Regions from separate parts of the Bradyrhizobium sp. HKCCYLS3070 genome, predicted to be linked through region 2. Evidence: predicted binding sites of a transcription regulator. Region 2 holds the regulator's gene; each other region holds the start of a gene.
What was found. The regulator PhoB, encoded in region 2, activates phosphate uptake and scavenging genes when phosphate is short. The targets are predictions, from matches to a motif close to TGTCATNNANCTGTCAT.

Region 1: phnC (phosphonate ABC transporter ATP-binding protein) is a predicted target of PhoB. The motif match lies at 1,443-1,459, and genes of this name have one in related genera.
Region 3: ACQR03_RS14815 (alkaline phosphatase D family protein) is a predicted target of PhoB. The motif match lies at 1,893-1,909, and genes of this name have one in related genera.
Region 4: ACQR03_RS21215 (UDP-2,3-diacylglucosamine diphosphatase) is a predicted target of PhoB. The motif match lies at 1,209-1,225, and genes of this name have one in related genera.

The regions. Positions count from the first base shown of each region.
Region 1 is NZ_JBNPTI010000006.1:1,633-6,101, forward strand. It holds gene ACQR03_RS19885 (alpha-D-ribose 1-methylphosphonate 5-triphosphate diphosphatase) at 1-739, opposite strand, end outside; gene ACQR03_RS19890 (DapH/DapD/GlmU-related protein) at 736-1,398, opposite strand; gene phnC (phosphonate ABC transporter ATP-binding protein) at 1,573-2,382, shown strand; gene phnD (phosphonate ABC transporter substrate-binding protein) at 2,462-3,394, shown strand; gene phnE (phosphonate ABC transporter, permease protein PhnE) at 3,490-4,374, shown strand; gene phnE (phosphonate ABC transporter, permease protein PhnE) at 4,371-4,469, shown strand, end outside.
Region 2 is NZ_JBNPTI010000005.1:355,466-359,934, reverse strand. It holds gene pstB (phosphate ABC transporter ATP-binding protein PstB) at 1-451, shown strand, start outside; gene phoU (phosphate signaling complex protein PhoU) at 482-1,198, shown strand; gene phoB (phosphate regulon transcriptional regulator PhoB) at 1,215-1,922, shown strand; gene ACQR03_RS19220 (trypsin-like serine protease) at 2,069-3,385, shown strand; gene ACQR03_RS19215 (HoxN/HupN/NixA family nickel/cobalt transporter) at 3,562-4,469, shown strand, end outside.
Region 3 is NZ_JBNPTI010000003.1:500,893-505,361, reverse strand. It holds gene ACQR03_RS14820 (response regulator) at 1-205, shown strand, start outside; gene ACQR03_RS14815 (alkaline phosphatase D family protein) at 251-1,822, opposite strand; gene ACQR03_RS14810 (TAXI family TRAP transporter solute-binding subunit) at 1,962-3,305, opposite strand; gene ACQR03_RS14805 (4a-hydroxytetrahydrobiopterin dehydratase) at 3,636-3,983, shown strand; gene ACQR03_RS14800 (YkvA family protein) at 4,089-4,469, shown strand, end outside.
Region 4 is NZ_JBNPTI010000006.1:298,080-302,548, reverse strand. It holds gene ACQR03_RS21220 (threonine ammonia-lyase) at 1-325, opposite strand, end outside; gene ACQR03_RS21215 (UDP-2,3-diacylglucosamine diphosphatase) at 373-1,185, opposite strand; gene pyk (pyruvate kinase) at 1,378-2,796, opposite strand; gene ACQR03_RS21205 (tartrate dehydrogenase) at 2,952-4,025, opposite strand; gene ACQR03_RS21200 (D-galactonate transporter) at 4,047-4,469, opposite strand, start outside.

The DNA.
Region 1 (4,469 bases), on a different contig from region 2:
CGATGGTCACTCCCTGGCTGCGAAACGCCTTGCGCATGGCCGGGCTGTTGTCGTCATGCGACAGCATGCGGACACCAGCCTTGCGTGCGATCTCGGCCAGCCGCGCGATCGAGGCCGGAACGGCGTCGGCGCGAGCGGCGATGCGCGCGACCAACCGGTCGAACTCCGCGCCGGGCAGGCCGGTGCGGTCGACCATGCGCTGGCGCTTGTGCGGCTTGTCCAGACTCGCCACCGTCGAATCCATGTGATCGTTGAAGGCGAACAGGTCAACGCGCCGGTCGGCGAGCCACCGGCCGATCTCCTCCTCATCGTCGAGATTGAAGGTCTCGTGACGCAGATGAAAGCGCGTGTCGGCTGCGAGCCGCGGGCGCAGCGCTTCGATCGATTCGAGCAGGCGCCGCGCATTGTCGGCGCTGCGCAGGCCCGGCTCCCATGACCAGGTCGTCGCGTGAAAGACCGTGGTGATGCCATTGCTGATGGCCTGGCGGTCGCTGTCGATCAGCGCAACGTCTGTCGGGAAATCGACCCCGGCGCGCGGCATCATCTGGCGCTCGAACGCATCGCCGTGGATGTCGACGATGCCGGGAAGCACAGTGAGCCCCTCCGCATCGAGTTCGAGACCCGACCGGCGTCCCGGTGTCCCGATGCCGGCGATCACGCCGCCGGATATGATCAAGGAAGTGTCTACGAGGTCGGTATCGACGAGGCAGCGGCCTCGCGAGATGCAGATATCGGTCATGGGGCGGCACTCTGCAGCACCGCGACGCGCGCGTCGAGGGCAGCCTCGTATTTGTCGAGAAACGCAGTGATCGCGAGCTTGCGAAAATCCGGCAGCGCCGCGCGCAGCGCCTCGTGATTCCAATCCCACCACGCCAGATCCAGCAGCCGCTGCTCGACCTCGTGCGGAAACCGGCGCTTGATCGGGCGCGCCGGATTGCCGGCGACGACGGTATAGGCCGGAACGTCCTTGGTGACGATGGCGCCAGCCGCCACGACCGCGCCGGTGCCGATGTTGCGGCCCGGCAGCACGATCGCGCCATGGCCGATCCAGACATCGTGTCCGATCTGGACATGATGCTCTCTCCGCCAGGCGAAGAACTCCGCATCGTCCGGCTCTCCTGGAAAATAGGCGCTGGCGCGATAGGTGAAATGGGCCTGCGTCGCCCGCTGCATCGGGTGGTTGCCCGGATTGATCCGGGTCATCGCCGCGATCGAGCAGAACTTCCCGATCCTCGTGTAGGTGATCTGGGAATCGTTGACCACATAGGAGTAGTCGCCCATCGTCACCTCCTGCAGGATGGTGCGGGCGCCTATCTCGCAATAGGCGCCGAGCGTCACGTCCTGGAGCTTGGCCGAGGGATCAACGGTAGGTTCAATCGAAAGCGACTTGCCGGCCATCTCGCGTCCTGTCTCTACGCCTGTGAGGGTGTTGGATCTCCCCTATGACAGAGGCGTGACATCTGCATGACTGTGACCGGCATGTGGACGGACGTGGCGCCGCAGTGTCCCTGTCACATAACTGTAGAATCCAGACGCTAGCGATAGGCCAAAGCGAGGCGTCTGGAGAATTCAATGCTGGTGGTGGATGGCCTGACGTGCCGTTTTGGCATGAAAGCCGCAGTCGACAATGCATCCTTCTCTGTTGCACCGGGCAGCTTCGTCGGCGTGATCGGGCGTTCCGGCGCCGGCAAGTCGACCCTGCTGCGGTCCATCAATCGTCTGAGCCCGGTGAGTGGCGGGCGCGTCCTCTTCAAGGATCTCGACGTGACGGCGCTGCGCGGCCGTGACCTGCGGCAGTGGCGCGCGCGCTCGGCGATGATCTTCCAGCAGTTCAATCTGGTCGGCCGATTGGACGTGCTGACGAACGTGCTGATGGGGCGACTGGCCGAAATCCCGTCGTGGCGCTCGCTGGCGCTGCTCTGGCCAGCGGAGGATGTCGCCATGGCGCTGTCCGCGCTCGAACAGTTCGACATGGCCTCCCTCGCCGCGCAGCGCGCCGATCAGCTCTCGGGCGGGCAGCAGCAGCGCGTCGCGATCGCGCGCGCGATGGTGCAGAACCCCGAGATCATTCTCGCAGACGAGCCGATCGCCTCGCTCGATCCCCGTAACACCAAGATCGTGATGGACGCGTTGCTGCGCATCAACAAGCATTTCGGCATCACCGTCGTCTGCAATCTGCATTCGCTCGATCTGGCGCGCAGCTATTGCGATCGCCTGATCGGCATGGCGACCGGACGGATCGTGTTCGACGACGTGCCGTCGGCGCTGACGGCGCAGATCGCACGTGAACTCTACGATCTCGAGGCGGACGAGGTGATGGGTTCGATCCATCCGGCACCGGCGGCAACGGTGCCGGTACTTGGCGAAGCGGCCGTGGCCTGAGACGCGGATTTCTGCAAGCTCGAGCTTCCGCATGGCGCGGGGGCGAGACCTGTTACTTACTGCAACAAGAGGGCATGTTATGATCAATCGTCGCATCGTTCTGGCGGGCGTCGCTGCGCTGGCTTTCACGGCCTCGGCGTCAGCCGAGGACTGGAAGGCGAAGTATCCTGAGCTGACCTTCGCCGTGGTCCCGGCAGAGAACGCCTCGGGTGTCACCGAGCGCTGGACGCCTTTCGTGAACTATCTCTCGAAAGAGCTGGGCGTGAAGGTGACGCTGCGTATCGCCAACGATTATGCGGCCGTGATCGAAGGCCAGCGCGCCGGCAACATCCACATCGCGAGCTATGGCTCGGCGTCGTTTGCCCGCGCCCGGCTCACCGGGGTCAAGACCGATGCCTTCGCCAACGACATCAACTCCGACGGCAGCACCGGCTACTATTCGGTGTTCTTCGTCAAGGCGAGCAGCCCGTACCGGAAGGTCGAAGACCTCAAGGGCAAGAATCTCGGCCTCGTCGATCCGAACTCAACGTCGGGCAACAACGTGCCCCGCTTCGAGCTCAACAAGATGGGCGTGACCGACGCCGAGACGTATTTTGGCAAGGTTGTCTTCACCGGCAGCCACGAGAACGCGGTGCTGGCCCTTTCGCAGGGGACTGTCGACATCGCGGCCAACCAATGGACGAGCGACAACGATTCGACGTTGGCCCAGATGCTGACCAAGGGCATGCTGAAGAACGCTGACGGTTCGCCGATGAAGAAGGACGACTTCCGCATCATTCACAAGTCGGCGCCGATCATCAACGGCCCCTACGCCTACAACACGGACCTGCCGGACGATCTGAAATCGGCGATCGCCAAGGCCTTCTTCGATGCGCCGATCAAGGACAAGGCCGCCTTCGACCGTCTCTCCGACGGCCAGAAGAAGGGCTTCCACCCTGCCACGACGAAGGACTGGGATGGCACGATCGACCTGATCAAATTCGTCGACAGCCTGCGCAAGAAGGCGTCCTGATCGACGATCCATCGATGGTGAGCCGGGTCTCGTGGGGCCCGGCTCGTCCGTTGAAGAATCCCTCGCACGTCCGAACCAAGAGCAGCACGAAGCCGATGGCTGTTGCCGTTTCGATCCTTCCGAGCCAGCAGCTTGCGGCTCTGAACGAGACCTATCGGCGGGCCGTTTCGCGCCGTCGATTGCGTCTTGCCCTGTCCGCCATGGTATTCCTGGCGGTGCTCTTCGCCGCGGCCATCGGTGCCGAGGTCAATCCGCGGACGTTCTATACCTACTTCGGCAACTTCATCAGCTACTTCGATCGCATCTTCACGCTCGACGACGGGCAGCGGGTCTGGACCAATCTGCCCGAATGGTTCTGGGGCTTCAAGAAGTGGATCAAGCTTCTGGCAGAGACGCTGCTGATCAGCTACGTCGGCACGATGGCCGGAATGCTCGTCGCATTCGGTCTCAACTTCTTCGCCGCCGAGAACACCTCGCCCGCGCCGTGGATCCGCTTCACGGTGCGCCGGCTCCTGGAATTCGCCCGCACCGTTCCGAGCGTCGTGTTCGCCCTGATCTTCGTCATTGCTTTCGGGCTTGGGCCGATCCCGGGCGTCCTCGCCATCGCCCTTCATTCGAGCGGTGCGCTCGGCAAGCTGTTCTCCGAGGTCGTCGAAAACGCCGACATGAAGCCGGTCGAGGGCGTGCGCGCCACCGGCGCGAGCTGGCTGTCCTGCATGCGCTTTGCCGTGCTGCCCCAGGTCATCGCCGGCTTCTCCAGCTACACGCTGCTGCGGTTCGAGATCAACGTGCGCGAGGCGTCCGTGATGGGCTTCGTCGGTGCCGGCGGCATCGGCCAGGAGCTCGTGGTCGCGATCCGCAAGTTCTACTATTCCGACGTCAGCGCCATTCTTGTCATGATCGTGGTCACCGTGTTCCTGATCGACATCGGTACCGGCTGGCTGCGCGGCCGCCTGTTCGGCTCGGAGGCCCGCACATGAGTATCTCCGGCTCACCCGACCCGAAGCAGCTCGCCGAGCGCTATCCGCAGATCTTCAATCGGCCGCTGTCCGCACGCCTTGCAACGCCGCTCGTG
Region 2 (4,469 bases):
CGAGAACATCGCCTTCGGCATCCGCCTCTATGAGAAGATCTCCAAGTCGGAGATGGACGACCGGGTCGAGAAGGCGCTGCGCGGCGGCGCGTTGTGGAACGAGGTCAAGGACAAGCTCAACGCCTCGGGCCTGTCGCTGTCCGGCGGCCAGCAGCAGCGGCTGTGCATCGCGCGTACCGTGGCGGTCCGGCCGGAGGTGATCCTGTTCGACGAGCCGTGCTCGGCGCTCGATCCGATCTCGACCGCCAAGGTCGAGGAGCTGATCCAGGAACTCGCCGAAAACTATACGATCGCCATCGTGACGCATAACATGCAGCAGGCGGCGCGCGTCTCCGACAAGACCGCCTTCATGTATCTCGGCGAGCTGATCGAGTTCGACGACACCAGCAAGATCTTCACCTCGCCGAGCGATCGGCGGACCCAGGATTACATCACCGGCCGGTTCGGCTGACGCCGACGACATTGTCTTCAGGAGATCATCATGGCCAGTGAACATACCGCCAAGGCGTTCGACAGCGATCTGCAGGACCTCACCCGTCTGGTATCGGAGATGGGCGGCCTCGCCGAGCGGCTGATCGTCGATTCCGTCGATGCGCTGGTGCGACGCGACATCGCGCTCGGCCAGAAGGTGGTCGCCACCGACGCCGAGGTCGACAAGCTGCAGCGCATCATCGAGGAGCGCGCCGTTCTCACCATCGCCCGGCGACAGCCGATGGCGGTCGACCTGCGCGAGATCGTCGGCGCGATGCGCGTGGCGACCGATCTGGAGCGCATCGGCGACCTCGCCAAGAACATCGGCAAGCGCGTCGCGGCGCTGGAGAGCGACTTCCATCCGCTGAAGCTGATCCGCGGGCTCGAGCACATGACCGATCTCGTGCAGTCGCAGGTCAAGACGGTGCTGGACGCCTATGCCGCGCACGATTTGCCGGCGGCGATGACGGTGTGGAAGGGCGATGAGGAAGTCGATGCCATCTGCACCTCGCTGTTTCGCGAGCTCCTGACCTACATGATGGAGGATCCGCGCAACATCTCGTTCTGCATCCACCTGATGTTCTGCGCCAAGAATATCGAGCGCATCGGCGATCACGCGACCAACATCGCCGAGACGGTGTTCTATATGATCGAAGGCCAGCAGATCATGGACAAGCGCCCGAAGGGCGACATGACGAGCTTCGCATCGACGATCCCCGGCAACTGAGAGAGACGGTTCAGACATGGGCGCCCGAATTCTGGTGGTGGAGGACGAGGAGGCGCTGACGACGCTGCTGCGCTACAACCTCGAGGCCGAAGGCTACGAGGTCGAGACAGTGGCGCGCGGCGACGAAGCCGACACGCGCCTGAAGGAGCGTGTTCCCGATCTCGTCGTGCTCGACTGGATGCTGCCGGGCCTGTCCGGCATCGAGCTGTGCCGCCGCCTGCGGGCGCGGACCGAGACCCGGCAGTTGCCGATCATCATGCTCACCGCACGCGGCGAGGAGAGCGAGCGCGTGCGCGGCCTCGCGACCGGCGCCGACGACTACATCGTCAAGCCGTTCTCGGTGCCGGAGCTTCTGGCGCGGGTGAAAGGCCTGCTGCGGCGGGCGAGTCCGGAGCGGCTGGCGACCGTGCTGTCCTATGGCGACATCGAGCTCGACCGCGAGAAGCGCCGCGTGGCGCGCTCTGGTAGGCCGATCGATCTCGGCCCGACCGAATACCGCCTGCTCGAGTTCTTCCTGGAGCATCCCGGCCGCGTGTTCAGCCGCGAGCAGCTGCTCGACAGTGTCTGGGGCCGCGACATCTACATCGACGAGCGCACCGTCGACGTCCATATCGGCCGCCTGCGCAAGCTGCTCAATCCCGGCCGCGAGCAGGACCCGATCCGCACCGTGCGCGGCGCCGGTTATGCGCTCGATGATCGCTTCGCCAAGAGCGAGCAGGTGTAAGGGGCGATCCGGCGTGAGGACGCAGCAGGTGTGAGACGCGAGGCGGCCCGATTGAGGAGATCGCGGTCCGCTTTCCGCCACGCCGCCGCCGTCTTGATCGTGTCTGCTTCGTGGCCGTCACGATGTTTCGGTGCCAGCGGACGCCCTTGATCAAGACCATCATCATATCTCTTGCCGTGCTGCTCGGCGGCGCGGCGGGCGCCACGGCCGCCGAGCTCGAAGACGCGGTCGCGGCGGCAGGCAACGGGCAGCATGCGGCGGCGATGCGACGGCTGCTGCCGCTGGCCGCCAAGGGCGATGCGCGGGCGCAGTTCGACGTCGGCTTCATGCACGCCTTCGGCTGGGGCCAACCGCGCAACCCCGCCGAGGCGCTGGCGTGGTACCGCAAGGCCGCCGATCAGGGGCTCGCTGCCGCGCAACACTATCTCGGCATCGCCTACGTCAATGGCGAAGGTGTTGCGAGCAATTACGGCGAAGCCGGCCGCTGGTTCAGCCGCGCCGCGGCGCAGGGCTTCGCCCAGTCGCAATACATGCTCGGCCTGATGCTGCTCGACGGCCGCGGTGTGAAACAGGACGTCGTGCAGGGCTATGCCTGGCTGGTGATGGCGGGCCGTAGCGGCGTGCGATCGGCCGGCCGCGACGTGCAGCGGGTCAAGTTGACCGAGCCGCAGCGCGTCCAGGCTCAGAGTGCCATTGCGGCCTGGCGGCCGAAGCCGGAATCGGCGGAGGCCGGCATCGCCGCTCCGCGTCCGGAGCAACTGCTCGGGCTCGACCGCCACATCGGCGAGGTCGTCGATCCCACCTCGTGGCCGGCGTCGTCGATCGGCGTCGTCACCGTCGCGCAATACTCGACCGGCGGCTGGTGCACCGGCACGCTGGTCGCGCCGCGCGTCGTGCTCACCGCGGCGCATTGCGTGTTCAACGGCGTGGCGCAGGTCAGCCCCGGCAACGTCCGCTTCCTGGCCGGCATGAACAGGGGCACGCCGGCGGCATCGTCGGTCGCCGACAAGCTGATCGTGGCGCCCGATTTCGTCCCGACCCGGCACGACAGATGGTCGCTCGACCGCTCGCCCGCCGATTGGGCGCTGATCGTGCTGAAGGACGCGCTGCCGTCGAAGCCGGTTGAGGTCAGGGCGCTGACGCGCGAGGAATTGCAGGCTGCGACCACGGCCGGAACCATCTCCGAGATCGGCTATGGCCAGGAGCGGCGCTATTCGCCGACCGGCCAGCGCAATTGCAGCGCCGGCATGACCAAGGACGGGATGCTGCTGACGGTGCATTGCCTCGCCAATTTCGGCTATTCGGGCTCCCCCATCATGGCCGAAGTCGGCGGACAGCCGGCCGTGGTCGGCATCTTCTCGGCGTTCCACGAGGAGACCCGGCTGATGTTCGCCGCCCCCGCGAGCCAGTTCGAGGCGGTCGTGCGGCGCGAGATCACGGCACAGAGTGCCTCGATGCGGTGAGCGAAGGAGGGGCGAGAGAAGAAGATGTCCCGCCGCTGGTCATGATCTGTGCGTGACTGGATAGCGGGTTGCCAAGCGAGAGGGCAATCCGGGAAGGGCCGCCCACGTTTTCCTGCAGCTTTTGCCTGCAGCGGGGGGCTTTACCGAACTGGCCTGGCTCTTGCTATAGTCCGAGTATGACGATTGTTCAAATTGATCATCCTCGTGCCCCTCGGCTGCTGTGGTGGCGATCGCAGCCCGGCCGCAACGTTGCGCTCGTCGGCGGGCTGGTCGCCGCCAACGCGCTCGCCTGGGCCTGGGCGTTCGCGCTCTACGCCGACCGGCCCGCCATCGTCGGCACCGCGATGCTGGCCTGGCTGCTCGGACTGCGCCATGCGGTCGATGCGGATCACATCGCGGCGATCGACAACGTCGTGCGGAAGCTGGTGCAGGACGGTAGCGCCCCGCGCGCCGCCGGCCTGTATTTTGCGCTCGGCCATTCCAGCGTCGTCGTCATCGCCACCATCGTCGTGAGCCTCATCGCCGGCGCCGACCTCCTGGATGAAGAGAGCGCGATCAGGGCGATCGGCGGCGTCATCGGCACGTCGGTGTCGGCCGGCTTCCTGCTGCTGATCGCGTTGGCGAACCTCATTCTGTTCGTGAACCTCTGGCGCCGCGCCGCACAGCCGCAGTCCGAGATGGAAACCGCCGGAAGCTCCGGACGGGGCATCCTCATCCGCCTGCTGCGCCCGGTGCTCCGCCTGGTGGGACGCGCCTGGCACATGTATCCGCTCGGTTTCCTGTTCGGTCTCGGCTTCGACACTGCGAGCGAGATCGGGCTTCTCAGCCTGTCGGCGACCGAGGCAGCGCGCGGCGCGAGCCTCGCCCATGTCCTGGTGTTTCCGGCGCTGTTCGCGGCTGCGATGGCCACCGTCGACACCGCCGACAGCATGCTGATGGCGGGCGCCTATCGCTGGGCGCTGACCGATCCCGCACGCAAGCTGCGCTATAACCTCGTGATCACCGGCGCATCCGTTGCCATCGCGCTGGTGATCGGCGGCTTCGAGGCGATCACGCTGTTGGCGCCGCGGCTTGGCCTGACCGG
Region 3 (4,469 bases), on a different contig from region 2:
CCCGCAATTCGCGCTGCTCGATGTCGGCCTGGTCCGCGAAAAGAGCTTTGCGATTGCCGAGCGGCTGACGGCGCTCGGCATTCCCTTCGCATTCTCGACCGGCTATGGCGCCGACCGCGTGCCGGCCGCATTCGCCGACCGGCCGCGGCTGCCGAAGCCTTGCCCGACCGAGGCGCTGGAGGCGGTGCTGCGGCGACGCGATTAGTTGCCGTCGCCGCACGCGATCGTCTTGCCGCCGAACAACGAGACCTCAGCCGAGCTTCGGATCGAGCGTGGTCGACCACAGCGCGACGTCGGCGCGATCCCGCAGGGTCACGGTCATCTGGCCCGTGGCGCCTTCGATCTTGACGTGGCCGAAGAACTGCATGCCGGCCGACGGCGGCAGATTCTGCCTGTCGAGGCCGGGCGCCTTGATGAAGCGCACCTCGGGGCCGAAGGTGTTATCGAGCTCGTTCGGACCGAACGTGCCGGCATGCAGCGGACCGGAGACGAACTCCCAGAACGGCTCGAAGTCCTGAAACTGCGCTTTGTTCGGATCGTAATAATGCGCGGCCGCGTAGTGCACGTCCGCCGTCAGCCACACCGTGTTCTGGATCGGCGCGGTCTTGATGAAGCGCAGGATCTCGGCAATCTCGAGCTCGCGGCCGCGCGCCGGGCCGTCACCCTGGGCGATGGCTTCCGAGCCCTTCTTGTTGGCCGCGTCGTCATAGACGATGATGCTGAGCGGCATGTCGGAGGCGATCACCTTCCAAGTCGCGCGGGAATTGAGCAGCGCCTGCTTCAACCAGCGCATCTGCTCCGGCCCGATGAAGTAGGACGCCGGACCATACTCGTCCTCGAGATTGGGACCGTTGGCGCCGCGGTAGCTGCGCTCGTCGAGCACGAACACGTCGAGATGCGGGCCATAGTTGATGGTGCGATAGACTCGGCCCGGCTCGATGATGCTCTCGCGCATCGGATACATCTCGTGGAAGGCGCGCGCCGCGCGGGCCGCGAGCAACTGGATGTTGCGCTCCTTGTAGGCGGCGGGCAGCTCCTTGGAGGCCGACCAGTTGTTGGTGACCTCGTGATCGTCCCACTGCACGAAGATCGGCACCTCGGCATTGAAGGCGCGAACATTCTCGTCGAGGAAATTGTATTTGTGGGCGGCACGAAATTCGTCGAGCGTCTCGGCGACCTTGGCCTTCTCTTCCACGGTGAGGTTCTTCCATACCTTGTTGTCCGGCAGCTTCACCTCGGACTTGATCGGACCGTCGGCGTAGATGGTGTCGCCGGAGTGCAGGAAGAAGTCCGGGCGGTGCTTCTTCATCGTCGAGAAGGTGAACATGCCGCCATCATCGGGATTGATGCCCCAGCCCTGCCCCGCCACGTCGCCGCCCCAGACGAACGAGACGTCGCGCTTGTTGCCTGGCGCGGTGCGGAAGCGGCCGGCCACGGCCTCGCTTTCGACCGCGGTATGCGACAGGTCGCGGAACTTGACACGGTAGAAGATGTCCTGGCCGCTCGGAAGGCCGTCGATCAGCATCTTGGCCGTGAAGTCGCTTTCCGGAAGCGCGGCAATCGGAGGCAGCGTACGCGCGTCCTTGAACGATTCGGTGGTCGCCACCTCGACCAGCATGTGCGACGGCCGGTCGGCGCGCGCCCAGACCACGCCACCATCCATGCCGACGTCGCCGGACTGCACGCCATGCGTGATCTGCGGCCGGTCGGCGGCGCGGCTCAGATAGGGCATCGCCAGCGTCGTGACGCCGGCTGCGGCGGCCGTCGACAGGAAGCGGCGGCGGGACAGGGCTGTCTGCGGTCGAGGAATGCGAAGCGTCATGCGGATCTCCTGGTCGGATCGCGCGCGGGAGCCGGCGCGAGCCACGGCCCGGCAGACCTAGAAAAGATTGATGACGCTGGAATTACAATCGCGCCGTGGACAGCGCGTGACGCGGCCGCAGGGCGAACATCGTCCGCCCTCAGGTGCCGGCGGCACGCAACTGCGCGCCGGTTCGCTGCAGATTGGCGGGCATGCTCATCAGGATGAGCTTGCGATCGGCCACCGCGTTGTGGAACTGCTCGAGCGCGATGTTGAACGCGGTCAACGCCGCGTGCTCGATTGCACCGTCCTCGAAGCAGGTCAGCGTGTTGCGCAGGATCTCGTCGGCCTCGCTCTGCAGCTGGTCGAGCTCCTCGGTCGAATCGCTCTTGCGCGCGATCGTGATCATCTCCAGCAGACGATCGCGCAGCGAGGTGTTGATGGTGCGTTCGTCGCGCTTGAGATAGCCGGCGAACCACGCACCGGCCGAACCCATCGCCGAAAGCGCCATCAGGCCCCACCAGATGTAGTCGCTGTAGCGGTCGAGGAAGGTCTTCTCCTCGCCGTTGATGAACGCCGCCGCGCCGGGATGCGCCGGAATCGCGGCGTCCTTGTCGGTGTCGGGGGTCTCGATCTTGGCAGCCAGCGGGAACTCCGACAGCAATTGCTGGCGCACCGAAAACAGCTGATGGGTGAACGCGGACACTGTCGAATCCGACAGGCCTTTGCGCGCCACGATGTGGTGGTTGAAGCTGATGGTCTTCACCTCGTCCTCGGGACGATCGGGCGAGCCGCCAAACGCGCCGGCGGGAATTTCGGTCGATTCATATTCGGGGTGGTTCTGCGCGATCGCTTCGGCCGAATCGATCGCCAGGAAGGTCGGCGTGCCGCCGTCCTTGGTGGCAGCGGCGATCGCATCCGCCGTGATCTTGCTATTGATGGGTCCGGCCGCAAGATAGACGTCCGCCCGCTGGTTGCGCACGGCTTCGGCGGCCTCGGTGATCGGGACTTGGACGATCTCAACCTTGCCGGCGTCGACGCCGTATTGATGCAGGATCACCTTCAGCAAATTGGCGTTCGCCGGGGTCCGACCGATGATGCCGACCTTGTGGCCCGCGAGCTGGGAGATCTTGGTGATCTTGGCGCCCTTGCGACCCTTGCCCTTGCCGCCCGGAGGCACCCAGAGCACGGCGACGTTCTTGCGCAGCGTCGCCACGGCCTGCGCGTTCTTTGGGACCTCGAGGTCACCCCGGACGATCGCGAGATCAACCTTGCCTGCGGCCAGCGCCTGCGCGCTCTGTGCGGCGCCCTCGGTCGGAACCGGCCGCAGCCTGACGGAGGCGTGCGACTGGGAAAAGGCCTGGGTCAGGGCCTGGACGACCTTCAGGTCGTCGCTGTTGGGCGGACCGACCGCGATCTTGAGCACCACGGGACGCATCGCGAAATAGTAGGCACCCGTCAAAGCGCCGACGACCGCAAGGATCCCGGCGATGACGATGAACACGGCAGGGCGCATCCGTGAGCGCTGCGCTGGCGTGGTCTGAGTATCTACCAGATCCCGTCCTCCGGTGGTCCCAGGCCCGGGCGATGCCACAGGCGGCTTCGTCTGGCCACGTCGTCCTTCAATAGAGCCGAACTGTAGCAAATTTCTTGTCCGCCCGGGGTGACATCTGCGTCATGGTTACCATCGCACCAGTCGCCGGAGGATCGGGGCAGTTCCAAGCGCCTCCGGCATCGCGCCTGTGACAAGGCTCTGATCGGGATGCGTTTTCGGTTAGTCTTGGCAACCGGACACCAGCGCGATCCAGCCGGAGGTAGCCCCGCGATCACCCGGATGCCGCCACGTGTCCGGTCGATTGCAGCACAAGAGGAGATCGAGATGCCGCAACCATTGTCGACGGAGGCACGCGCCACCGCCTTGCGGGAGCTTCCCGGCTGGTCTGAGGCGCAAGGCCGTGAGGCCATCGCCCGCACGTTCACATTCACAGACTTCAACGAAGCCTTCGGCTTCATGACCCGCGTCGCCTTGGTCGCTGAAAAGGCTGACCATCATCCCGAGTGGCGCAACGTCTACCGCACCGTCGAGGTGGTCCTCACGACCCATGACGCAGGCGGCGTGACCATGCGCGACATCGCGCTCGCCAAGGCGATGAATGCGATCGCCGCGACGATGCGCGGCTGAGATCTTCGCGACGACGGCACGCGCCTTGCGGCCGGCGCCGCCATCACCACATCCGAGGGCGAGGACCGCGCCCCCAGCGCCGTCGGGAACCGGAGATCGGACATCATGTCGGATGCGACCGACTACAGCGTTGGCTTCGAGCCCGCGGAGCGGCTGGCCCGGGATCGCGAGACCCTTCGCCGTCGTTTCTGGATCAAGTTCAAGAAGGTTGTCGCGCGGCTGCCATTCGCCGAGGAGCTGCTTGCGGCGTATTACTGCGCCTTCGACAAGGAGACACCCCGGCACGTACAGGTCGCCCTGCTCGGCGCCATCGCCTACTTCGTCGTGCCGTTCGACTTCATGCCTGACGTGTTGCCCATCCTCGGCTTCACCGACGACGCGGCGGTGCTCGCCACCGCCATCCGCATGGTCGCTTCGCACATCACGCCCGACCATCATGCGGCAGCCCGCGCCGTACTCGCGCGGCTGGCGGCAGACAAGAACGCT
Region 4 (4,469 bases), on a different contig from region 2:
CCGAGGGCATCACGATCGTGGCGTCCATGCCCAGCAATGTGGCGGCATGGGCGACGCCCTGCGCATGATTGCCGGAGGAGAATGCGACGACGCCGTTGCCGCGCGCTGCTTGCGGGATCGACGCCAGTTTGTTGTAGGCGCCGCGGAACTTGAACGAGCCGGTCCGCTGCAGCACCTCCGGCTTCACGAAGACGTTCGCTTTGAACCGCTCGTTGAGCACGGGGGCTGGCAGCAGCGGAGTCCGCACGGCCACGGGCGCGAGGACGCGTGCCGCCGCCTCGATGTCGGCGGCGGTCACGGGCAGGATCGGGGAATGAGCTGTCATACCCCTATTTTACCGCGCCCGATTGCCGAGAGGCAAGGGAACCGGTGTCAGGCGGCGCGGGCGGCCAGCTGCGGAACCGGCGCGGGTTGCCGCTGCGGATCGGTCCAGGTCAGGATCTCGAAACGGCCGTCCTCGTGCTCGACCAGCGCCGTGCAGCTCTCGACCCAGTCGCCGCAATTCATGTAGCGAATGCCGTCCTGGTCGCGGATGACGGCGCAATGGATGTGGCCGCAGATCACGCCATCAGCGCCATGCCGCCGCGCCTCCGAGGCCAGCGCCGTCTCGAACGCGCCGATGTAGTTGACGGCGTTCTTGACCTTCTGCTTGGCCCATTGCGACAGCGACCAATAGGGAACGCCGAACATGCGACGGAAGAAGTTGACCAGACGGTTCATCTGGATGGCGAAGTCATAGGCCTTGTCGCCGAGATGGGCGAGCCAGCGCGCATTCTGCACGACCAGATCGAAGATGTCGCCGTGGATCACCAGATAGCGTTTGCCGTCGGTGCCGGTGTGCAAGATGTTCTCGACGACGTCGATGCCGCCGAAATGCGTGCCGTAATAGCCGCGCAGGAACTCGTCGTGATTGCCGGGGACATAGACGATCTTGGCGCCCTTGCGGGCCTTGCGCAGCATCTTCTGCACCAGGTCGTTATGCGACTGCGGCCAATGCCAGCTCGATTTGAGCGCCCAGCCGTCGATGATGTCGCCGACCAGATAGATCGTGTCGGCATCATGGTGACGCAGGAAATCGACGAGGAGATTGGCCTGCGAGCCGCGGGCTCCGAGATGAACGTCCGAGATGAACAACGTCCGAAAGCGCCGAGCCGGGCTTTCTTCACCAGCAGTCTCAAGTCCCATGCGCGCCCACCTAACAGTCCCTGATGACACCGCGATGACGAAACGCCGCACCGGCAGAACCCATCCTGCCGGACCGCGACCGGACACCGCTCGTTTGACGACTCGCGATGTCCCTCGTCACTGCCCCGCGATACCAGCGGGGTGCGACAATCAGGCGACAGGCGGGCAGCGCGAACAGGGAAAATCAGCCTCCTATCTCGGCACGGTGACGACGCGCAGATTGTTGGTGGTGCCGGTCTGCGCGAACGGAATGCCGGCGACGACGACGAGCAGGTCGCCGGCTTCAGCGAACTCCTCCTGCACGGCGAAGAAGGTCGCGCGCTCGACCATCTCCTCGTAGCTCTGCACGTCCTGCGACAGCACGCTGTGCGCGCCCCACAGCAGGCACATCCGCCGCGAGGTGTCCTCATTCGGCGTGATCGCCAGAATCGGCAGGCTCGGCCGCTTGCGCGCAACGCGCGAGGCCGAGGTGCCGCTCGACGTATAGGCCACGATCGCCTTGGCGTGGATCGCCGAGGCGAGATCGGCCGCCGCGGTCGCCACCGCATGCGGCGGCGTCTGCTCCTCGCCCGGCTGCGTCGCCTCGACGATCGAGCGGTACATCTTGTGGCCTTCGGTGGCCTTGATGATGCTGTCCATCATCGCCACCGCCTCGCGCGGATATTGCCCGCTGGCCGATTCCGCCGACAGCATCACCGCGTCGGCGCCGTCATAGATCGCGGTCGCGACGTCGGAGACCTCGGCGCGCGTCGGCGTCGGCGTCGCGACCATCGAATCCAGCATCTGCGTCGCGACGATCACCGGCTTCACCGCGAGCCGGCAGGCGCGCACCAGCTCCTTCTGCTTGCCCGGCACGTCCTCGTTGGGAATCTCGACGCCGAGATCGCCGCGCGCAACCATGATCGCGTCAGAGAGCTGGATGATGTCGTCGATCCGCTCCAGCGCCGCCGGTTTCTCGATCTTGGACATGATGCCGGCGCGGCCATTGATCAGGCCCCTCGCCTCCAGCACGTCGGACGGCTTCTGCACGAACGACAGCGCCACCCAGTCGACGCCGAGGTCGAGCCCAAAGGCAAGATCAGAACGGTCCTTGGCCGTCAGCGGCGATAGCTCCAGAATGGTGCCGGGCAGATTGACGCCCTTGTGATTGGAGATCGCGCCGCTGACGATCACCTTGGCCTCGATCCAGTCGTCGCCGAGGCCGGTGACGCGGACGCGCACGCGGCCGTCATCGATCAGAAGATCGTGACCGGGCGAGACTGCCGCAAAGATTTCCGGATGCGGCAACGGAATCGATGTCTTGTCGCCCTCGGTGCCGTTGAGAACAAATCGAATCGTCTCGCCGGCTTCGACCTGGATCTTCTTGTCGCGCAGCGTGCCGACGCGAATCTTAGGACCCTGCAGATCCATCAAGATGCCGATCGGCCGCTGCACTTCCTTCTCGAGGGCGCGGACCGCGGCATGGACCTTGGCGTGATCGGCCTGGGTGCCGTGGCTGAAGTTGAGACGAAAGGTGTCCACACCGGCGAGGAACAGCGCTTTCAGCATCTCCGGAGAATTGCTCGCGGGACCGACAGTCGCGACGATCTTGGCTCGACGGTGACGACGCATGATGTGTCCTTTCTCCTTAAGCCGTGTCTCGCGTCTCTATGACACGCATGTGATTGGCATGCGCGGACGCAGCGGAAGCGCTGATATACGCCCCGCAGCGTCCATTGCAAGCGCGACACGGAACACGCCAGAATTGTGCAAGAGAACAGCACGCCTCAGGCGTTGGAGCCGTGGATCGCGTCGATGACGGCGTCGGTCACCTGCTTGGTCGTCGCCGTGCCGCCAACATCGGGGGTCAGGATGCCGGCTGCACAGACTTTCTCGACCGCAGCCATCAGCCGCGCGGCCGCGTCCGTCTCGCCGAGATGCTCGAGCATTTGCGCGCCGGTCCAGAACGTCGCGACCGGGTTGGCGATGCCCTTGCCGGTGATATCGAACGCCGAACCATGGATCGGCTCGAACATCGACGGGAAGCGCCGCTCCGGATCGATGTTGCCGGTCGGCGCCACGCCGAGGCTGCCGGCCAGCGCGCCGGCGAGATCGGACAGGATGTCGGCATGCAAATTGGTCGCCACGATGGTGTCGAGGCTCTTCGGCTGCAGCGTCATGCGCACGGTCATCGCATCGACCAGCATCTTGTCCCAGGTCACGTCGGGGAATTCCCGCGCCACCTCGGCGGCGATCTCGTCCCACATCACCATGCCATGGCGCTGCGCATTCGACTTGGTGACGACGGTGAGGAACTTGCGCGGGCGCGACTGCGCCAGCTTGAACGCGTAGCGCATGATGCGGGTGACGCCGACGCGGGTGAAGACCGCGACCTCGGTGCCGACCTCCTCCGGCAGGCCGCGATGCGCGCGGCCGCCCATGCCGGCATATTCGCCCTCGGAATTCTCGCGGACGATCACCCAGTCGAGATCGCCGACGCCGACATTGCGCAAGGGCGAGGCCACACCGGGCAGGATCTTGGTCGGACGGACGTTGGCGTACTGATCAAATCCCTGGCAGATCGGCAGCCGCAGGCCCCACAGCGTGATGTGGTCGGGCACGTCGGGAGCGCCGACCGCGCCGAAATAGATCGCGTCGAACTTTTTCAGCTCCGCGAGTCCGTCGGCCGGCATCATCACGCCGTGCTTCTTGTAGTAGTCCGAGCCCCAGTCGAAGGTCTTGACGTTGAAGCTGATGTCGCCCGCGCGCTTGGCGAGCGCCTCGAGCACGCGGACGCCTTCGGAGATGACCTCGGGGCCGATGCCGTCGGCGGGAATGGCGGCGATGGAATGGGTGCGCATGAAAGAGCTCCGTTGATGAGGTCAGGACGGCGTGGCAGCTTGGGCCTTCGCACTTTGTGAACGTGACAGCAACAGGGTCAGCACCGCCGATACCACCAGCAGGCCGGCGACAAAATAGAGCCCGCCATTGAAGCTGCCGGTCTGGTCCTTGATCCAGCCGATCATCGCGGGACCGACGAAGCCGCCGAGATTGCCGATCGAGTTGATGGTTGCAATGCCCGCCGCGGCGGCCGAGCCGGACAGGAACATGGTCGGCATGCTCCACAGCGGCGGCTTCGAGGAGGAGATGCCGACATTGACGAGCGTGAGCGCAGCGAGGACGGCGGCGACACTGGTCGACAGCCCGGCCAACCAGAGCCCGACGGCTGCGGCCACGCAGGCCAGCACGACGTGCCAGGTGCGCTCGGCGGTACGGTCGGAATGGCGCGCCCACAGGATCATGAC